3 regions of the Glaciecola sp. SC05 genome follow, and region 2 is predicted to be linked to each of the others. Evidence: predicted binding sites of a transcription regulator. Region 2 holds the regulator's gene; each other region holds the start of a gene.
The links. The regulator NrdR, encoded in region 2, represses ribonucleotide reductase genes. The targets are predictions, from matches to a motif close to AAACACNANATNTNGTGTTT.

Region 1: a site for NrdR is predicted at 2,063-2,082, ahead of nrdA (class 1a ribonucleoside-diphosphate reductase subunit alpha). Genes of this name have one in related genera too.
Region 3: a site for NrdR is predicted at 2,296-2,315, ahead of nrdG (anaerobic ribonucleoside-triphosphate reductase activating protein). Genes of this name have one in related genera too.

What each region holds. Positions count from the first base shown of each region.
Region 1 is NZ_JBGIYY010000002.1:144,767-149,060, reverse strand. It holds gene gyrA (DNA topoisomerase (ATP-hydrolyzing) subunit A) at 1-794, opposite strand, end outside; gene ubiG (bifunctional 2-polyprenyl-6-hydroxyphenol methylase/3-demethylubiquinol 3-O-methyltransferase UbiG) at 1,078-1,779, shown strand; gene nrdA (class 1a ribonucleoside-diphosphate reductase subunit alpha) at 2,248-4,294, shown strand, end outside.
Region 2 is NZ_JBGIYY010000020.1:25,317-29,610, reverse strand. It holds gene glyA (serine hydroxymethyltransferase) at 1-1,151, shown strand, start outside; gene nrdR (transcriptional regulator NrdR) at 1,370-1,828, shown strand; gene ribD (bifunctional diaminohydroxyphosphoribosylaminopyrimidine deaminase/5-amino-6-(5-phosphoribosylamino)uracil reductase RibD) at 1,865-2,956, shown strand; gene AB9H30_RS16265 (riboflavin synthase) at 3,005-3,664, shown strand; gene ribBA (bifunctional 3,4-dihydroxy-2-butanone-4-phosphate synthase/GTP cyclohydrolase II) at 3,733-4,294, shown strand, end outside.
Region 3 is NZ_JBGIYY010000010.1:31,850-36,143, forward strand. It holds gene AB9H30_RS10650 (YbaN family protein) at 1-5, shown strand, start outside; gene nrdD (anaerobic ribonucleoside-triphosphate reductase) at 11-1,828, opposite strand; gene nrdG (anaerobic ribonucleoside-triphosphate reductase activating protein) at 1,815-2,285, opposite strand; gene moaE (molybdopterin synthase catalytic subunit MoaE) at 2,532-2,996, opposite strand; gene moaD (molybdopterin converting factor subunit 1) at 2,999-3,244, opposite strand; gene moaC (cyclic pyranopterin monophosphate synthase MoaC) at 3,231-3,740, opposite strand; gene moaB (molybdenum cofactor biosynthesis protein B) at 3,737-4,294, opposite strand, start outside.

The DNA of each region.
Region 1 (4,294 bases), on a different contig from region 2:
GGGATCTCATGAACGATAATGGTTTCTTTACCGTTTTCTTCCTGTTCAATGCTGGCCTTCGCCCGCATATAAATTTTGCCGCGGCCGGTTTGGTATGCGCTGATGATGCCGGCTCTTCCACTGATAATAGCGGCAGTCGGAAAGTCTGGACCCGGAATATGCTCGAGTAACTCTTCAAACGAAATCTCTGGATTTTCAATTAACGCCAAGCAGCCATTTACGACTTCGGTCAAGTTGTGAGGCGGTATGTTCGTTGCCATGCCCACAGCGATGCCCGATGAACCATTGACTAGCAAATTCGGTACTTTGGTGGGCACAACTTCTGGAATGAATTCAGTGCCGTCATAGTTGGGCACAAAGTTAACGGTTTCTTTTTCTAAGTCAGCGAGCAATTCATGCGCTATTTTAGCCATGCGGACTTCGGTATAACGCATGGCAGCAGCAGAGTCACCGTCTACTGAGCCAAAATTACCTTGACCGTCAACGAGCATGTAGCGCAGTGAAAATGGCTGAGCCATCCGTACAATAGTGTCGTACACCGCAGAATCACCATGCGGGTGATATTTACCAATAACGTCTCCAACAACCCGCGCGGATTTTTTATAAGGCTTATTGAAGTCATTTTTAAGTTCGCTCATTGCAAATAATACACGACGGTGAACAGGCTTAAGACCGTCACGTACGTCGGGCAATGCGCGCCCTACGATTACACTCATTGCATAATCAAGATAGGAATTCTTAAGTTCTTCTTCTATATTAATCGGGGAAATACTACTGGAATTGTTGTCAGCCATGAACTGAATGATCCTTATTGTTGTGGAGTGATCCTCTGGCCCTACTCATTCTCAAAATGAGCCTTAGCCTGAAAGTCCGTATGGACGTGCACATCACCACTTTGTTTTTATCATCTTATTTTCAAGTCGTGATACTAGCACTATAGGCTCAAAAAATGTAGCGCCTTGTGCGCTTAGAGCGTAATTTATTTTGCGTGCATTAATTGTATTTGCAAGAAGCCTTATCAAGGCCACATAAAGGTGCGATAATCTTCACAATTCGTTTTGCCAAATGGGAATAATAATGTCAAATGTTGACGCTCAAGAACTCAGCAAATTTGCTGAGCTAGCCAGTCACTGGTGGGACAAAGAAGGTGAGTTTAAATCCCTTCATGACATTAACCCCTTGCGTGTTGACTATATAGAAGCCCACTGTGAGGGCTTGTTTGGTAAGCGAGTGCTCGATGTTGGGTGCGGCGGCGGCATTCTCTCTGAGGCATTAGCGTTAAAGGGGGCTGAGCTTACTGGCATTGATATGGTTCAGGCGTCTTTAGATGTTGCTAACTTGCATCGCTTAGAATCGGGTGTACAGGTAGATTATTATTTAACTACTGCCGAAGATTGGTCACAAAATCATCCACATGCCTACGATGTGGTCTGCTGCTTAGAAATGTTAGAGCATGTGCCCGACCCCGCTGCCATAGTCAGGGCTTGCGCTCATATGGTAAAACCCAATGGCAAAGTGATTTTTTCTACCTTAAATCGCAACATGAAATCATATCTAATGGCGATCGTGGCCGCCGAATATATGCTATCGATGGTACCTAAAGGAACCCATGATTACGCCAAGTTTATCAAACCTTCTGAGTTAATGGCGATGATCGAAAATACATCACTAAACGCCCTAGAAATGACGGGCCTGCATTTTCAACCCTTGTTAAATCAGTATTACCTGTCTCAAAAAAATGTCGACGTAAACTACTTTATTGTCTGTCAGGCAACTTAAATCACGAACCTACGCAAATTAGAGCAAGCAAATTTAGATTAATGCGCAGTTTGTCACTGAGGATACTTGATGTCGTTTTTAGATCTTGTACCAAGATAAGGAATGACCAACTTTCTGCCGCATCTCTTAATTACATTTTGGACTAAGAATATGCTTTTTAAAATTAAATGTTTTTTTGTTTTTTAGCATAAAAGTAGTTGCAAGAACGTGAGTACAAGTAAGCATTAATCTCATCGGTAAGTTCCTACTAACTAAACGAAGATGTGAACCATTGTTGACACCCAAACACTAGATATAGTGATTGCATTACCACTAAAGACCCACTATCTTGTGTCTATTGACATTATGCGTTCATTTTTTGGATCTTCGAAGTACCTGCAGATGATAAGTCAATCATTCAATTTTTTGCGCTGATAACACATTAAGCTGGGCAAAGACTCCAGCCATAAAAATAAGAGTATAACCATAATGAAAAATGATCTTTTGGTAACCAAACGAGATGGTTCACAAGAAGCAATAGACTTAGACAAAATTCATCAAGTTGTTACATGGGCCGCAAGCGGACTTGAAGACGTTTCTGTTTCGCAGGTAGAAATAAAAGCACAGATACAGTTTTACAACGGTATTAAAACAGCAGAAATTCACGAGACATTGATAAAGTCTGCGGCGGACTTAATTTCAACTGAGTCGCCAGATTATCAATACATGTCTGCTCGTCTAGCCATCTTTCATTTGCGTAAGAAAGCCTACGGCAGATTCGAACCCCCAGCCTTATACGATCATGTTAAAAGCATGGTTGAGAAAGGTAAGTACGATAAGCATTTATTAGAAGACTACAGCCCTGCTGAGCTGGCTGAAATGGATGCATTTCTTGATCACAGTCGCGATATGGACTTCAGTTACGCAGCGGTTAAGCAGTTAGAAGGTAAATACCTTGTACAAAATCGAGTAAGCGGTGAAATATACGAAAGCGCCCAGTTCCTATATGTGTTAGTTGCGGCATGCTTATTCGCAAAATACCCTGCCGACACTCGCATGGATTACATCAAACGTTTTTACGACGCGACCTCTAAATTTAAGATCTCCCTGCCAACGCCGATTATGGCAGGTGTGCGCACCCCTACTCGTCAATTTAGCTCGTGCGTGTTGATCGAAGCTGGAGACAGCCTAGATTCGATTAACGCCACCGCCAGTGCCATCGTTAAATATGTCAGTCAACGCGCCGGCATTGGCATAAATGCGGGTCGAATCAGAGCTATTGGTAGTCCGATCCGAGGCGGTGAAGCTTTCCATACTGGCTGCGTACCCTTTTATAAGTATTTCCAAACTGCGGTTAAAAGTTGTTCTCAAGGCGGCGTTCGCGGCGGCGCAGCGACCTTGTTTTATCCTATGTGGCATCTGGAAGTAGAGTCACTATTAGTGTTGAAAAACAACCGTGGCGTTGAAGAAAACCGCGTGCGTCATTTAGATTATGGAATTCAGTGTAATAAACTGATGTACACCCGGATGATTAAAGACGATTACATCACCTTATTTAGCCCTTCTGATGTGCCAGGTCTGTACGATTCTTTCTTTGCTGATCAAGTAGAGTTTGAAAAGCTCTATGTACAGTATGAAAATGATGACAGCATCCGTAAAAAGCGAGTTAAAGCGATTGAACTGTTTAGCCAGTTTATGCAAGAACGAGCCAGCACGGGCCGTATTTATCTGCAGAATGTCGACCATTGCAATACCCACAGCCCATTTGATCCCTCGGTTGCACCTGTGCGTCAAAGCAACCTATGTTTAGAAATTGCATTACCCACCAAACCATTACGCAACGTCGATGATCCAGAAGGTGAAATAGCCCTTTGTACGCTCTCTGCATTTAACTTAGGTTCAATTGAGAGTCTTGATGATTTTGAGGAATTAGCCGACCTTTCTGTGCGTGCCTTAGATAATCTATTGGATTATCAAGATTACCCTGTTCCGGCGGCTCTGAATGCAACCATCGGTCGTAGAACCCTAGGCATAGGCGTAATTAACTTTGCCTACTACCTTGCAAAGAACGGCGTGAAATACTCTGACCACAGTGCGAACGGTTTGATTCATAGAACGTTTGAAGCAATGCAATACTATTTGTTAAAAGCATCTAATAATTTAGCCAAAGAAAAAGGCGCGTGCCCTAAATTTAATGAAACAACCTACTCAAAAGGCATTTTGCCAATAGACTCTTATAAACGCGACCTTGATGCGGTATGCAATGAGCCTCTTCATTATGATTGGAATACCCTTCGCAATGAGATTGTGGAGCATGGTTTACGCAATTCGACGCTGTCAGCGCTTATGCCATCAGAAACCTCATCACAAATTTCAAATGCGACAAACGGAATTGAACCACCGCGTGGGCATATTAGTATAAAGACCAGTAAAGATGGCGTACTAAAGCAAGTCGTGCCTGATTACAAAGCGCTGAAAAATGCCTATGAATTAATGTGGGACATCCCATCAAACGATGGATACCTGCAGTTAGTTG
Region 2 (4,294 bases):
AAAACTATTGCAGCCCAAGAGTACTTGAAGCGCAGGGTTCACAGTTGACGAATAAGTATGCTGAAGGATATCCAGGCAAGCGTTATTACGGTGGTTGTGAGTATGTAGATATTGCTGAGACTTTGGCTATTGAACGTGCCAAACAGCTGTTTAATTGCGAGTACGCGAACGTCCAGCCGCATTCCGGTTCGCAGGCGAATACGGCCGTATTTATGGCCTTAATAGAAGCAAACGATACCGTATTAGGCATGAGCCTATCGGATGGTGGGCATCTTACGCACGGCTCACATGTCAACTTCTCAGGTAAAACGTATAATGCGGTGCAGTATGGATTGCACCCTGAAACCGGCGTCATCGATTACGCGCAAGTAGAGGCGCTGGCGCTTGAGCACAAGCCGAAATTAATTATCGGCGGTTTTTCTGCATATTCTGGCATTGTTGACTGGGCACGCTTTAGAGAAATTGCGGACAAAGTGGGCGCGTATTTGTTGGTTGATATGGCTCATGTAGCGGGTTTAGTTGCGGCAGGTGAATACCCAAGCCCTATCCCGCATGCGCATGTTGTTACCACGACCACTCATAAAACATTAGCCGGCCCAAGGGGCGGCTTGATCATATCTAATTGTGGCGACGAAGCCTTATACAAAAAGTTTAATAGCGCGGTATTCCCCGGTAATCAGGGCGGTCCTTTGTGCCATGTCATTGCCGCAAAGGCAGTTGCGTTCAAAGAGGCGCTTTCTCCTGACTTCAAAGTGTACCAAAAACAGGTGTTGAAAAATGCCAAAGCGATGGTAGCGGTGATGCAAGAGCGCGGATATAAAATCGTCTCTAACGGTACTGATAATCACCTATTTCTACTTGATTTAATTGACAAAGACATTACCGGCAAAGAAGCAGATGCGGCGCTAGGTAGTGCAAATATTACTGTAAACAAAAATTCGGTGCCCAATGATCCACGCTCACCGTTTGTTACCAGTGGTCTGCGTATCGGTTCTCCCGCTATAACTCGCCGTGGATTTGAAGAAGCAGAAGCTAAACAGGTTGCGACGTGGATGTGTGATGTATTGGACAACATCTCAGATAAAAGCGTGATCGATAGGGTTAAAGCAGAAGTGGTTGAGCTTTGCGAGAAGTTTCCAGTCTACGGTTAGCTTAGAGTGCTTTGAGCTTTCGTTGAAGGCCTTAGCATTATGTCCCTCAACAGTAAGTATTTAAAAGCCGGGTAAATCCGGCTTTTTTAATCAGCCTGCTTATAACTTGATTATAACCGCTAGTCTAAGACAGACCCTAAGGTATAGACTACTTTCTGATGTGTTTTTGACGTAAACTACGCCAACTAAAAATTGTTCATTACTAGTTAGGAAACACCATGTTTTGTCCGTTTTGTTCAGCCCAAGAGACCAAAGTTATAGACTCTCGCTTAGTTTCCGATGGAGCCCAAGTAAGACGCAGACGTCAATGTGTAGAATGCAGTGAGCGCTTTACGACCTTTGAAGCGGCTGAATTGGTGATGCCTCGCGTTGTCAAACGTGACAATACACGAGAGCCCTTTAATGAAGAAAAACTAATGGCAGGCTTGCAGCGCGCGCTTGAAAAACGCCCCGTCAGTATAGAGGCGATAGAGCAGTGTGTGTTCAAGATAAAAGCGTCCCTACGAGCAACCGGAGAGCGCGAAGTTAAAAGCGAATTTGTGGGTGAGTTGATTATGGACGCTTTAAAGAAACTCGATAAAGTTGCTTACGTTAGATTTGCCTCTGTTTATCGCTCTTTTGAAGATGTAAAAGAGTTTGGTGAAGAAATCGCCCGCCTCTCGAGTGAGCCCCAATAAGTGTCAGCGCATTTTAGCCCAACGGATGCTTTGTATATGGCTAGAGCACTGCGCTTAGCCGAGCAGGGGAACTATTCTGTTACGCCAAATCCAAGCGTTGGATGTGTAATTGTATCTGCAACTGGCAAAGTCGTTGGTGAGGGGTTTCATTACAAGAGCGGAACCGCGCATGCCGAAGTGCATGCTCTAGAGCAGGCTGGTTTACTGGCTAAATCTGCTACTGCATATGTTACTTTGGAGCCATGCTCCCATTATGGCCGCACCCCCCCTTGTGCTTTAGCATTAATAAATGCCGGCATTCAAAAAGTCGTTATTGCTGTTTTGGACAGCAACCCAGAGGTCGCAGGTAAAGGCGTCAAGTTGCTTGAAGACGCCGGTATAGTCGTGAAGGTAGGGTTAATGCAGCAACAGGCTGAACAGCTCAACATCGGTTTTTTCACCAGAATGCGAACCGGTAGACCTTACATTAGGTTGAAGCTTGCGGCGAGTTTAGACGGTAAAACGGCATTGCAAAACGGTAAAAGTCAGTGGATCACCTCGGATGATGCGCGGCGCGACGTGCAGCTTGAACGAGCAAAGTCCTGTGCAATATTAACGGGTTCGGGCACGGCACTGGCTGACAACCCGCGCCTAAACGTGCGGAGCAATGAATTACCTGATTCAGTAGCAAAGGCGTTTTTACAACGTGAAGCGCAACCCTTGCGAGTGGTTATAGACGGGAAAAATCGACTACATGATGAGCTAATTTTGTGTTCAGACGGCAGTTTGACACGCATTTACAACTGCATGGGCAATAACAAATTAGGCAGCACGAGCGTTAGTCAAGTTCAATTACCCTTGCCTGAAAATGAGCGACATGTGGATTTATCTCGTATGTTAGACGACTTAGGCGCTCAAGGGCTTAATAATATATGGGTAGAAGCAGGAGCAAAGCTAGCGGGCGCAATGTTGGAAGCTAATTTGGTCGATGAATTAATTCTGTATTTAGCGCCTAAATTTTTAGGTGGTGGCGCGCGAGAGTTATTATCCACGCTGCCAAAACAAGATTTGCAAGAAGCCATTAATACCCGTGTTTCTTCGATAACACAGGTTGGGCCAGATATTAAAATTATTTGCCAAATGCGCTAATCCGTTCAGTAAAACCTTTGGCAAACAACTAAACAGTAGTGAGGTAAAATGTTTACCGGTATCATAGAAGCAGTTGGCACCATTAAAGCTTTAGATAACTTAGGCCATGATATTCGCTTGACTGTAGTCGCGGGGAAAATGGACATGAGCGACGTGTATTTAGGCGATAGCATCGCAACCAATGGCGTCTGCTTAACGGTTGTAGAGAAAGGAAGCAATTACTATAAGGCCGATGTTTCAGCAGAAACCATAAAGTATACAGGTTTTGCACATTATCAAAGCGGCAGTTCAGTCAACCTTGAAAAAGCCATGCGCCCCGATAGCCGATTTGGCGGGCATATTGTTTCTGGTCATGTTGACGGAGTAGGGGCGGTAGAATCCATCACCGAGCACACTCGATATGTAGAAGTATGGGTTAAGGCTCCCGATGAACTTGCTAAATACATTGCTCATAAGGGCTCTATTACGGTAGACGGTGTGAGCTTGACGGTGAATGAAGTAAAAGGGGCATCATTTATGCTCTGGCTTATTCCGCATACGTTGAAAGAAACCGTGATAGGTGATTATAAAATAGGCACAAAAGTGAACTTGGAAGTGGACGTTATTGCTCGTTACCTAGAGCGCTTGATGCTTGGTGACAAAGCCGCTAAAAGCGACAAAGCCGACATAAGCATGAGCTTTTTGGCTGAAAATGGATATTTGAAATAGCCTGCATTTATTTTGTACAGCTATACACAGAACATACACAACACATCGACATACCTAAAGGCAGTCTAATGGCATTAAATAGTACACAAGAAATTATCGACGATATCAAACAAGGTAAAATGGTCATTTTAATGGATGATGAAGACCGCGAAAATGAAGGTGATATCATTATGGCTGCCGAGCATGTGAGTGCTGAGACTATCAACTTTATGGTCACTCATGCCCGTGGCTTAGTTTGCTTACCGATGACGACTGAGCGTTGCAAGCGCTTAAAGCTACCTTTGATGGTAGATAAAAATAGCGCCCAATTCTCAACCAATTTCACCGTATCGATTGAAGCCAGAGATGGCGTAACCACTGGAATTTCTGCTGCCGATCGTGCGCGCACTATTCAAGCAGCAGTGGCCAGAGATGCTGTTGCAGATGACATCGTGCAGCCTGGGCATATATTTCCGCTGATTGCCAAAGAAGGCGGTGTGCTCAATCGCGCAGGACATACTGAGGCCGGTGTCGATTTAGCGCGTTTAGCCGGCTGTGAGCCAGCCGCAGTTATAGTAGAGATATTGAATGATGATGGCACCATGGCGCGCAGGCCAGAGTTGGAGGTGTTTGCGAAGAAACATGACTTAA
Region 3 (4,294 bases), on a different contig from region 2:
TTTAACCTTACTAAACCTCATGTGCCTCGTCAGGTGATGCACTATACTCCTTAGTTTGTCGATGATAGTGGCGTATATCATGCTCATCTCGCCTACCTTTACTAAATGCAGAGACTCGCTTTAAGTAGCCAATTACACGCGTGCCATAATCAATATCTTTTGAATTACATGCGCTACAAGCAGATAAAGTACGTTTATCGATATGCTCGCACTCATTGCATATTGTAATTTTTACGTTAATGCAAAAGTAGTTACAACCCGCTTGAGCTGCGATGTTTAAAATCCGCAGCGCGTTTTTTTCTGTTAAGGTTTCTTCTAAATTGACATGAAGCGCAGATCCACCATCGAGATAGCGCGTCATTTCATGCCCATGCATGAAAAATTTATCGAGATGATTAATACCCGCATTTTCAACGGCATAAAAATATGAGTTATAACAGTCTCGCGTGACCCAAAATCCATCTTCTCGATCCCATTTGGCATTTTTTACACCAAGGTTTTCCGCCGGCACAAACTCAGTGTTGAACATATATCCATATTCTTTGTTAGCGCGCTTATTGGCGTCGTAAATAGTTCTTAAATGTTGCTGAACAAAGTGCTTATAGTCGCTATTATTATCGACTCGAATGCCTAAAAATTCGGCGGCCTCGACCATGCCATTTATGCCAATGGTAAGATACTGTTTTTTTAAATCGATGAAACCCGCGCTATACACAGAAAGCGCGCCTGCTGTTAAATACTCCTCAACGAGCGCGCGATAAGCAACTTGATACTTTTGAATATTCTCAACCGTCTTTTTAATGTCCATACCTTTTTGAATAAGTCGATTCATATTCATGGTAATGACATTAATCGAGCCTGTAGAAACGCCACCGGCACCTAAACTGTATGAAAAGGTATTGTCTGAAATTTCATTACGCAAGCGACAACATGATGCCAGAGAGTCTGGGCTGTCAGATTGATACACAAAAAATGACGCGCCTTGACTCATTGAGCGAGCGCACATTTGCGCAAAGCCTGCATCTTTAACTGCTCCATTTTCCGTCAGCATCGCAGCGGTAACGACTGGAAATGTCAAAATAGCTTTGCTCCTTTCTTGGGTAAACCAGTCAACAAAAAAGCCTTGAAGTTTTTCGATACTTTGCCACTTAGGAGCGGTCATATCAGGAAACACAAAACCTCCAAACATGGCGTCAAAGTAATACTTGTCGTATAAGGATATATTCCAAAATACGCTTTGGTAACCTCTGGCGGCTGCGGGCTGGTTAATCGCATAGACCACATGTTGTAGATGATTTTCTATTTCTTTTTTATGCGTGGTCAGATACTCGCTGCCAAGATCTTTGCGCGCAAAATAATCGAAGTACATTAAAAACTCTACTGTCGCAATGGCGCCAGCAAATTGTGCACTAATGGCAAAAACTAAGTTCACAAAGCTGCCACAAAATGATGACAGATGCTGTGGGGCTTTCGATTCGCCGCCAAGTTTGGTTAAGCCATCTAACAAGAACGGATACATGGTAATAGATGCACAATAGGGTTTTAAGCTCGTTTCGTCATGCACATATATTTCATGTTGACGAATTTGTCGCTCATATTCTTTGGCCAACGGGGCGCCAAAAAGCGTTTGTATTTTTTGTTTGACCGACGCACGATTAACTTGAATAAAGAAGTCTTTCATAAGCTCAGCTTCTAAAGTAGCAATATTTTTACTCGTTACGTTAGCGTTTGCGTCTAAAGTCGCGCCATCGGCGGCATTGTCGGCTCCTAGATAGTTAGCAATGAAATCTAGCTTATGATTAATGTGTTCTTGATTAAGTGGTAGCATTGAGTGAAGACTCCTGAAATTTAATGTTTAGTACTTGCCCATTTGCAAGCTCTATAAAGCGCTGATTAGTGTTGGGGTTTTCAAGTCCACCTAGCGTGCGAATATATGGACCTGTTTTTATATAAGTAAGTAAACTTTTAAGTGTGTCGGGTACGTCGTTAAGACCCGTATATAAACAGGTACTCATGCCGCTTTCACGTGCTTTTTTTAGTTTTGAACATAGTGCTTCTAAGCACCATTCTCCGCCAAAAAACAGCACACAGCTCACATATTGAGAGTACTGAGTTAGGTAACGGTTAAAGCGTTCATCACTCAGATGGGTACCTGCAGTGCTTGGCCAAGTATCTTTGCTATGACAGCCTTTACAACGTAAAGGGCAACCAGTAATGGTAAAGCACAAGCTAATATGATCTGGGACTTCTTGAAATAAAACCTGGGGCTCGAAAGAGTTAAACATTAACACTCCAAAACACTATATGTAGTGTTTTTATACTCCTCAAACACAACATGTAGTATGATCTGGATCAAAGTTTCACCTCTTAAAATGCGATTAAATGGTGGGTTTTCCCACAAAGCCGAGACGCCAATGACTTAGGGATTTTAAAACAATAAAGGGACGCAGAGCGCGCTAGAGGCAAGTGCTAATGTCATCGCTTATGCGATAAGGACATACAACAAAAAATACGACGATAGAAAACAGGTTTTATAATGATGAATGGGGCTCAAACCAACGCTTTATCGCTTGATGATCACTGGATTTAGTTTCCACCCATTTCAGACCTGTTGATGTGCCTTCCTGCTTCCATAAAGGCGCATTGGTTTTTAGGTAATCCATAATAAATTCTGTCGCTTCAAACGCATTCTTTCTATGTTTTGAGGTCACACCAACAAACACAATTTGTTCGGTTGCCTCAAGCTGCCCCACTCGATGAATCAAGCGAATATGACCGAGCTCCCAGCGCTTTCTTGCAGCTGAGCAGATTTTCATCAGCGACTTTTCGGTCATACCAGGGTAATGTTCAATGACAACACTCGATACCGCACCTTGAGGATTGAACTCTCTCACCAAACCGGTGAACGTTACGATAGCGCCATCACTGTCCGCATTATCCCGAAGTGCTTGATACTCAACACAGTGCTCAAAATCCTCTTGCTGGACGCGTATCATAATTATCCACCCGTTACCGGAGGGAAAAACGCAATTTCATCCCCGTCATTTATGCGCGCATCTGCACCACAAAGCGTTTGATTTACTGCTATGAGCACATCATTTTCTTTTAATACGCTCCACTGCTCGCTTTTTTCTAATAATTCACGAAGCAGGTCACTGACAGTCCTTTGACCTGAGTACTCAAAATTCAGAGACGCTACACCAAGACGTTCTCGTAGACTTGCAAAAAATTTAATTTGGATCATTTTCTCGCCTCCAGACGCCAGACTTACCGCCTGATTTTTCTAACACTCTTATAGCATAGATGATCATGCTTGGATCTGCCGCCTTACACATATCAAATAGAGTCAATAGCGCAACCGACACCCCCGTTAACGCTTCCATTTCAACGCCTGTTACCCCATCTAATTTGCAATGACATAACACGCGAATTTCATTATGTTGTTCATCCATTTCAAAATCGATACTAACTTTACTCAACATCAATGGATGGCACAGTGGAATTAAGTTGGCACAATTCTTACTCGCCTGTATGCCGGCTATCCTAGCGGTGCTTAACACATCTCCCTTTGCCATTTTGTTCTGCTGCACTTTTAACAGTGTCTCAGCGCTCATCGAGATAGCGCCGATTGCTGTTGCCTCTCTTCTTGTCTCTTGTTTGCCTGAAACATCCACCATATTAGCCGCGCCATGCTCATCCACGTGAGTTAGGTTAGCACTGCCGATTGTGGATGTACTCATGAGCGGGAGCTACAAAGCTGCTGCTGAAATTGACTTGAATCATTAGCATCTGATTTGGCAGCAATATCGACACGCTTTAGATGGGGAACAAAGTTGCAAGGTCCTTGTGCACCATCTAGCTGCTGCTTAATAATGCCGTTCCACGCTGTTTTGCATGCACCCGTCGACCCCGGCACACAAAAAATTACTGTGTTATTGGCTAAGCCAGATATTGCGCGGGATTGAATGGTCGAGGTTCCAATTTCTTGATAGCTCAAATGCCTGAAAAGTTCGCCAAAGCCTTCTACTTCCTTATCAAATAGGGGAGCGACCGCCTCAGGCGTTGAGTCTCGTTGTGTAAATCCTGTACCGCCAGTAATTAATATCGCTTGCACATTCGGATCAGCGATATACTCCGATACTCTCGCTCGAATAAGGTAAACATCGTCTATCACGATATCTCGGCGAACGACTTGATGGCCTTGGTCACTGGCGCTTACGGCCAAAAACTCGCCAGACGTATCAGTGGTTTTATCTCTAGTGTCAGATACGGTAAGCACCGCGATATTTAGCGC